Regions from separate parts of the Exiguobacterium sp. KKBO11 genome, predicted to be linked through region 1. Evidence: riboswitches for the same ligand, from Rfam matches in the RefSeq annotation. Region 1 holds a riboswitch; the other holds the start of a gene.
What was found. A riboswitch is a leader RNA that binds a small molecule or an ion and turns the genes downstream of it on or off. The one in region 1 is predicted to bind S-adenosylmethionine.
Positions count from the first base shown of each region.

Region 2: another riboswitch for S-adenosylmethionine. It lies ahead of msrA (peptide-methionine (S)-S-oxide reductase MsrA); the one in region 1 lies ahead of AYO36_RS13570 (LLM class flavin-dependent oxidoreductase).

Region 1 is NZ_LUCU01000044.1:162,852-167,396, forward strand. It holds gene AYO36_RS13555 (PhoX family protein) at 1-52, shown strand, start outside; gene AYO36_RS13560 (hypothetical protein) at 94-561, opposite strand; gene AYO36_RS13565 (ATP-grasp domain-containing protein) at 639-1,586, opposite strand; gene AYO36_RS13570 (LLM class flavin-dependent oxidoreductase) at 1,583-2,641, opposite strand; SAM riboswitch class I at 2,716-2,818, opposite strand; gene AYO36_RS13575 (DUF975 family protein) at 2,932-3,570, opposite strand; gene AYO36_RS13580 (DUF2325 domain-containing protein) at 3,634-4,545, opposite strand, start outside.
Region 2 is NZ_LUCU01000033.1:285,192-289,736, reverse strand. It holds gene AYO36_RS12485 (C40 family peptidase) at 1-599, shown strand, start outside; gene AYO36_RS12480 (putative quinol monooxygenase) at 658-951, opposite strand; gene AYO36_RS12475 (M20 metallopeptidase family protein) at 1,029-2,207, shown strand; SAM riboswitch class I at 2,270-2,373, shown strand; gene msrA (peptide-methionine (S)-S-oxide reductase MsrA) at 2,468-2,998, shown strand; gene AYO36_RS12465 (winged helix-turn-helix domain-containing protein) at 3,228-3,827, shown strand; gene AYO36_RS12460 (MFS transporter) at 3,842-4,545, shown strand, end outside.

The DNA of each region.
Region 1 (4,545 bases):
CGGCTACCTCTCTGGGTTGCCGAGCAGTCACAAATCGTATACGAATCGATAAGATACGAAAACACGGATTCCCAAGTGCGGGAATCCGTGTTTTTATGCATTGTTCTTCTTTTGTTTTGCTGCTTCTTCTTCGACACGCTGCAGCAGCCCGTGAACAATTTTTTCGTTCTCCCGTTCTCCTCCAAGCGACAACAAACTCTTTCCAACAAAGTTTGCTCCCTCGTTTTTTCCCGTATAGATCAATAGACAGCGATCAGGTCCGAGCGGTTTGAGTGTAAAGGTCATCTCAATCTTGAAGATCCGTGCTAACGTAAATCCAATCGTATTTTGTTTGAAGTCAGGTTCATTCGTATAGGCTAAATCGGTCACAATATAGGTTTCAAGTCGATTGCCCTGCATGTACGTTTGGCGATACGTCGAACCGACGATACCCGGTTTTCGTTCAATCACCTCGTGCTGGACGACATTTGGAATCAAACGCTGCAGTCGCGTGTGATCAAACAAGTGCCATGCTTCTTCGATCGGGATGTCGAGCTGTCGTTCTTCTCTCCACGTAACCATACATATGCCCCCTTTTTCTATACAAATACCCTGTCATCCGGTCTTATAACGTCTGGTGACAGGGCGGGAGCCGATTCTTATTTTACCGTGCTTGTTTCAAGCGCTGCACCGAGGAACTTCGCCAGTTCGAGCATGCCGTAGCGTCCTGCAGCTGCCTCAGCATCTGAATTGTAATTCGTATTCGTATTGACGTCATACGTATAGATCGTACCTGACGCATCCTTGATGAACTCGATGCCTGCGACCGCGATCTGGTTCGCTTGGAGGAACGCTTCGTACTTTTGGATGATCGGGTCATCGAAGCCTTCAACGATTTGGAACTTCATCGGCGTTTGCGGCGCTTCTTCACCAACTGGGCAGAACAAGTCGTCGATCACACATGCATCCGCTGGGCAAAGCTCAAAACCTTCTGACGTATCGACTCGAACCGCGTAGACAAACTTTCCACCCACGAACTCACAACGCGTGATGTACGGTTCTGGTGCTTGAATATACTCTTGAATCAATGTGATGCCATCGACTGGTTCGTCGAATGTCGGACCATCGAGATAAGCTTCAAGTGCTTCAATCGAATGGAATAACTGGACGCCGAGACCTTTCCCGGCACGGTTGTGTTTCGTGATGAATGACGAAACACCGATTTCTTTTGCTGCTTGTACGATTTGATCACGTCCGACGGCAGCCGTCGTCTTCGGTACACGAATCCCAGCCTTACGCAACGCCGTATATTGATTGACTTTGCTGACTTCAAGACGGAGCGCACGCGTTCCGTTAAAGACGGTCCGGTCATGCTCTTCTAACCAAGCGAGGACCCCTTCCGTCAACTCCGGCGCGTAACGATGTCCCCGCGTATGCGAAGAGGCACTCATTCGGCTGTAAAAGACGCCTTCTGGCGGCAGTTCATCCAGCGGAACGATTCCTTCATTCAAGTGCCACTGTTCATACGGTAATTCGAGTTCTTCGAGACGTTTGATGAGATGGTCCGTCCATTCTTGGTTTTCGTGGAGAATATGAATTTTTGTCATGATTGTTGACCTACCTTTCGTTTCGCTTCGACCAGTGGCATTACGTCACGAGCAAAGCGTTCCATTTCTTCAAGTTGTGGTGAGAATTGTAACAAAAGTAACGTGACACCGACGGCTTCGAACGCTAGAATCCGTTCAGCGATTTGTTCTGGTGTCCCGATTAAATTCGGACGTAGACCACGGTTCGAGACAGAATAATCGTTCCGCTCAACCTGTTGCTCCAGTTGCGATTTACTAATGAAATCCTGATAACCGGCATAACCGGCGCTGTCTTCCTTGACGTCCGTGATCCGTTGCCATTCAAGAAGCGCTTCTTCTTCCGTATCCCGACAAATGATGTAGGCAGCAAGACCGAAGCTTTCGAGCGGCGTTTGTCCCGTCGCTTCCCGGCGTACTTTCATGTCGTCGATTTTATGGGCTACTTCTTCAACAGTGCCCCCGTGCATGACATAAGCGTCACAGTGTTCGACGATCGTTCGCTTTCCAGCTTCACTCTCTCCACCAGCGTAGAGCTTGATCCCCGGACGCTGGACTGGCTTCGGATGGAGTTCTGCTTGCTCGATCGTGTAGTGATGACCGGAGAAGCTATACGGTGACGCATCTGCCCATAGTCCCTTCATGACCGTGACGAACTCTTCCGTCCGAGCATAGCGTTCATCGTGCGCTGTGAAGATACCGTTGTATTGTTTCGCTTCCTCTGCCCACCACGCTGAGACGACGTTGAGCGTAAAGCGTCCACCACTCAACTGATCGATGTTTGCCGCCATCTTCGCCGTCGTCGCTGGATTATGGAACCCGGGACGAACCGCTGTCATGATCTCAAGGCGTTCTGTCGTTGCAGCAATCGCTGCTGCCGTCGTCCATGCCTCAAGACTCGGTTCCTTGATGCCTTTGATATCATTCAAGTTCAATTCCGCAATCAACGTCGTCGAGAAGCCGATTCGTTCTGCTGTTTGTGCGACTTGTTTCGCATAATCGAAGGTCGGTGGCATCTGTTCATCCTCGACGTTACGTAACCATCCCCCAAAAATCGGTAACCAAAAACCATACTCCACTCCATCGTCCCCCTTATCATAAAAAAACGCTCTTTTCGAAGTTCGAAAAGAGCGACGGTATCTTGTCCTGTCCGCTCTTATCTTCGGAAGGTATCCCTTCCTGGAAGTAGCACCTTCCGCCACGGCGGGGTTGCTGAAGTGTCTTCGGGCCAGTCCCTCGACTTCTCTAGATAAGATGTGTTGCATTCATCGTACAAAATTCACTGAACTAAAGCAACCATTAAACCGTCTTTTCCAATCGGAATTATTTCACGCATAAAAAAATCCCGACGTCGTGTCGGGATCCGGTATTAATATGGTGCGACGAAATCTGATGTTGGCTCTGGTGCTTGTTCACCACGAACACGATCATAGAATTTTGCCATCGTGACGCTGAAGTATGGTCCGACCCATAAGACAGCAAGACCAAGTGTAACAATCACAAGTAATGCCCAACCAATGAATGATAGGAAGAGTAAGAATGCTTCCATTTTATGACCATCCATGAGTTGACGTGAACGCGTGATCGCCTCGAGAATACCGACTGATGGTTCATCTCGAAGGATGTAGAACGTCAACAAGTAAGAGAACGACTTGATGATCCCTGGAATGATCAAGAGTAAGGTCCATAGGAATAAGAAGACCGCTTGCACAATCGAGACGCCGATGACTTTACCGAAGATTTTATACGGTTCGAACAAATCAGCTACTTTGACTTCTTCATTGCGTGCGAACGACATCGCGACCCACGTCCAACCCGCTGCAATTGGGATCAATAAAATCGAAAGAATGATACTGACCGCACTCATCGCATTTAGATCTTCGTTAGGATCTGGTCCGATGAACGTCGGAACGCTCTGGATGATAGAAAACAGTACGAACATGAGGATGGCAAATCCCCAACGACCGCTGAGCGACTCCTTCGCTGCTTTTTTTAATTGAGATGACATGAGTAAGGTCCTCCTTGAAAAATAAGTTCTCACCTTACTTTACGGTCGAATTCTTCTAATGTTTCACTCTTTTTTCAATAATTTCCCGTCTCGTTGCTGGTTGAGCCAAGCACGCTCCAGTTGTCGTTCACAAGCTGTATATAGCGATCGTCGACCATCGAGGCGTTCCATCGCGAATGGAATACCATGCTTCTTCGCCTGCGCGATGACATGCGCACTCGCTGCGTGGGAGACACGACTCGTTACGACGACGATCGCATCCGTCTTTTTGGCGAGACAGGCAATCTTTTTCGCGGACTGCGCGTCCCCTGCTAGATGAATTAATTCAATCCCCGTCGGCGCAAAGAACTCTCGATAGACAGCGGTCTGTTGTTCGTTTCCGACGATGACGAGACGCATTCCTGTGAAGCGCGTGAAATCAAGCGGTGTCTTATCGATGAAGTCCATCAATTGCCCAGGTACGGCTGTCGTCACGATTGGTTCAATCGTTCGCTCTTTTGGCATACGGACGCGACGCTGCGCTTTTTTAGCTTTCGGCACCGGTTGTCGTTTCATTTTTCGTGCATACCGGTCCGATTTTTTCATTGTCACAGGTGCCTTCACTACCGGTTGTTCTATCGCTGCTGGGCGGTTAGATGATGTATTGATGATCGGCTCCTCATACATGAAAGGATGCTTCCAAGCAATCGTCAGTGTATCCTTCCGCCCCCGCCACATGACGAGATCGACGAGTTGCCCTGCTTCTAGTCGGAAATAGCGCATGTCTTCTACCGGTACGACATAATAGAACGATCTGCCCGACTCATCTTGCAGTGGACCATTCACCGTTTCCTCAATGATTCCATGTGCCTTGACGATTGCTTGTTCAAACACGACACGTTCCGGATTCTCTCTCATTCGCTCCGTCGAGACGACGGCTTCAACACGGCACATCGTTTTTTGATCATCCTGACGATCGATACGGACCCGGACTTC
Region 2 (4,545 bases), on a different contig from region 1:
ACCGGGCGAAAATCTATACGGTCAAACAGACGACGTCGTTCTTTGCGAGTCCGACAAGTCCAAAAGGCAACGGACTCGTTGAACAAGGCAAACGGGTTTATCCGCGTCATCGAGTCGGAAACTTCTATGTCATCCAGTCAGGCTGGACACCTGTTTATCTTCCTGTATCCGCTGTGACGATCACGTCCGATAAACGGGTCGTCAAAAAGAACAATACGCGTGGTGAAAAGCTGATCCAAGCAGCAGTCCAACATATCGGCACACCATACACATGGGGTTCGCAAGATGCCGTGAATGGTGGTTTTGACTGTTCCGGTTTAATTCACTACGCGACGAACAAGGCTGGAAAATACGGTGGTCGGACGAATGTTCGTGGCTACTGGTACGGTGCTTTCTTTACGAATCGCCGGACGAGTATCTCGAGTGGTAAACGCTCGGATATCGTCTTCTTCCAGAACACCTACACGGATGGTCCATCGCATATCGGAATCATGCTCGATAGCGAACACTTCATCCATGCGGGCGGTTCACAGCTCCAAATCAATTCGATTTATGAACCGCGTTGGCAAGAGCATTTCCTCGGATTTAAATCGATGTAAGACAAAAAAAGACGAAGCCGTCGAATTCGACGGCTTCGTCTCTTCTTATCGCAACACGTCAGAATGTCATCTCGACGTATTTCGTTACTTGTCGATCCATCAAGTATAACTCGATCTGTTCACGGTATGCTTTATAATGATCGGATGCGATATGCGCTTCAAGCGCCTCTTCGTCCCGATACACTTCGTACAGCATGAATTGATGCTCATCCTCGATCGATTGGTGCAAGGAATAACGTAAGCATCCTTCTTCTTTTTGTGAGGCATGATAGACCGTTTGTAGAATCGGGAAAACTTGATCCGCGAGTCCTGCTTTGATTGTAAGTACAGCGTTGACGACGATTTCTCCCATGTTTCATTATCCCCTTTCGTGATTACCTGTATCTGTACCCATTTTCACGAAAAGACACACGTCAAAGGAGCTTGAAGATGCAAACTCAACTTTTTGAAGCACTTGAACAATTTGAACCCACGATGATCGCGTTACGTCGTGATTTCCACCGGCATCCAGAACTGTCCTTCCAAGAAGTCCGCACACCAGAACGAATTGCAAACTTTTACGCGGAGCAGGGCATCCCTTATCAAACAGCCGTTGGAGGTCGTGGGGTCGTCGCGACGATCGAAGGCAAACAGCCTGGTCCGACGATTGCTGTCCGCGCAGATTTTGACGCATTACCACTTCAGGAAGAGACAACGCTTGCTTTCCGGTCGATCCATCCTGGTATCATGCATGCTTGCGGGCATGATGGTCACACGGCAATGGTGATGGCCCTGGCTGCTACGCTCTATCCGTTACGTGATCAATTGCAAGGAACGATTCGAATCATTCACCAGCATGGTGAAGAGGTCTTTCCCGGTGGAGCGATTCAAATGATTGAAGCCGGTGTCCTCGAAGGTGTCGATGCGATTTTTGCGACACATCTCGAAAATGATTTACCGGTTGGTACGATTGGGTTTCGGGAAGGACATACATTATGTGCGATCGACGAATTCGAAATCATCGTCCACGGTCAAGGCGGGCATGCCCAAGCACCACATAAAACAAAAGATGCGCTCGTCGCTGGAGCGCAGCTCGTCTGCAACTTACAGCATCTCGTCAGTCGACGGGTCGATCCGTTTGAGCCTGCTGTTCTTGCAATTGGTTCTTTCCATGCGGGAACGGCTCCGAACATCGTCACGGGTGAAGCACGCATCGTCGGTGAAATTCGGACGTTCAATGAGACATTGCGGCATCAGCTCCGGCAAGAAGTCGATCTTGTCGCCAAAACGACATGTGCCGGCATCGGTGCTACCTATTCAATCGACTTCACGACTGGTTATCCAGCACTCTGGAATCATCCGGACGAGACAAAACTTGTTCAGGAAGCCGCTTCTTTCTTACCGGAAGCATCCGTCCGGGCACTCACACCAATGATGGCTGCGGATGACTTCGCGCATTATCTAACACATGTCCCGGGAAGTTATTTCTTTACTGGCTCCGGATATACGGACGGTCGCGTCAACTATCCACAGCATCATCCGCAGTACGAAATCAACGAACAGGCGTTGTTGATTGGTGCGAAGACACTCGGAGAGACGGTTTTACGTGCCTTGAAACCTAAGGATTGACTTTATTTCTGTGTGAATGGTATCATCACAACAATGATAACGAATGACATCAACTTCATATACCCTTATCAAGAGTGGACCGAGAGATCTGGATCGATGACGTCCCAGCAACCTGCGCATAGCAAGGTGCTACGACCAGCAAAGCGAAAGCTTTGGTTGATAAAAAGCGGCGACTCCTTTTGCAACCAAGCGAAGGAGTCGTTTTCGTTTTCTCGCTGTCAGACATACAATGGGGATTTCCCACGGAGAGGAAGAGACAGATGGAAAAAGCAACATTTGCAGGTGGATGTTTTTGGTGCATGGTGACACCGTTTGAAGAATTACCAGGAATCGAGGGAATCGTATCAGGTTACATGGGCGGACACGTCGACAATCCGACATACGAGCAAGTCAAAACAGGAACGACGGGACATCTCGAAGTCGTACAAATCACGTTTGATCCGAGCCTGTTCCCGTACGAGCGTCTGCTCGAACTCTACTGGCCACAAACGGATCCAACGGATGCAGAAGGTCAATTCCAAGATCGCGGCACGCAGTACGCACCAGCGATCTTCTATCATACGGATGCGCAGCATGAAGCAGCAATCGCTTCCCGTGACGCTCTTGCTGCAAGCAATCGTTTCAAACAACCGATCGTGACGCGGATCGATGCCGCTTCTGAATTTTATCCGGCGGAAGAGTACCATCAAGACTTCCATAAGAAAAATCCAGAACACTATAAAAAAGATCGTGCTGCTTCTGGTCGCGATGCTTTCATCGAGCAGGAATGGAAAGATACGACGACGGTCTAATCACTTCGAACCATATACAGTAGCTGAAACTGATTTCAAACATCTCGTTCTTACCCTACTTTCAGTAAAAAGTGGAGGATGATCGAGATGTCGTGGAATCAGTTTTTTTGTATGCAAAAAAATGATGTCTTCTTTACCAACACCCTTACATAAATTTGTAATCGTTTACAAAAGAAGCCTTTTGTTTTACGGTTAATAAAAATTAACCGGTTAAAAAGGAGATCATTGCATGGAACAAAAAGCGATTCACATGTTAGAGAACTATGAACAGTTAAAAGTGATCAGTGATCCGTTACGAACAAAAATCCTCATGTTTCTCGTCGAAAAACCACACACGGTACATCAGTTAGCCCACTTGCTGACGTTATCCCGCGCGAAGGTCCTCTATCACGTACGGGAACTTGAAAAGCATGACTTGATTCGTCTCGTCCGGACGGAAGAACAGGGCGGCAATCTATTGAAATACTATCAAGCGATTGCTCGAGGATACATTCCTGCCGATCATCTACTGAACTTCGTCGAGACGAATGAAGCGACCCGGCAGTCGTATCTTGAGGTACTAGACCGGGCAAAGACACGCGTTCTTACGGCTCCGACAGCTACTTTTTCTCCTTCATCTTCGAACATCGAGGACTGGATGAGCTTATCACTTCAAAAGGAACTGGCGATGTCTGAAGCCGATTTTCGGCAGTTTGCTACAAAATATCGTGCTCTATTGGACGAGTTCACACGGTCCCCTTCACTAGACAAAAAAGATAAAAAACACTTCTATATCATGACGACTGCCTTTGCAATTGATGAACCACTGTTTGAGAACGACGACGTCTAAACCGGAGGTGCCACATGCTGCCTGTTGAAATCGATACGCAACAATCGCTGTTTAAAAATCGATCTTTTTTATTTTTATGGGGGTCCGGTATGTGCTCTGCCCTCTCCCTATCAGCCTATCTGTTTGTTGAACAATGGTATGTCATCCATACGCTAAACCAGGCGTCCTATCTTGGATTCGTCCTCATGGCCACCTTGTTACCCCGTATTTTTCTCATGTTGTTCGGTGGCGTCTTATCCGATCGCTATAAACGTTCGACGATCATGCGCATCTCGAGCGCTTTACGGATCAGTTTCATTCTCTGTCTTCTCGCATTACTTCATACCGATCAGCTTACATTGCTGACGATTTTAGTATTCGCCTTGCTATTCGGTAGTGTGGATGCATTCTTTTCGCCGGCGAATGCTTCCTTACTGCCTACGCTCGTTCCGAAAGAACAACTCACTAAAGCCAATTCACTGATTCAGACATCTAATCAAATCGCTCTCTTTTCAGGTCCGATTCTTGGTGGAGTCATCCTCAGCTATTCCTCTTACTCGTACGTCTTTCTCATGATTTTCGGGGCACTCTGCATGACGCTCCTTTTCACGTATGGTATTCGTGAATCTAAGATCAAGCGATTGCTTCAGCATTCAGCTCTCTTTGAACTAAAAGAAGGGCTGCATTACGTTTTTCACTTTCAGCAACTCAAGCAGACACTTTTTCTTGTCATCTGTGT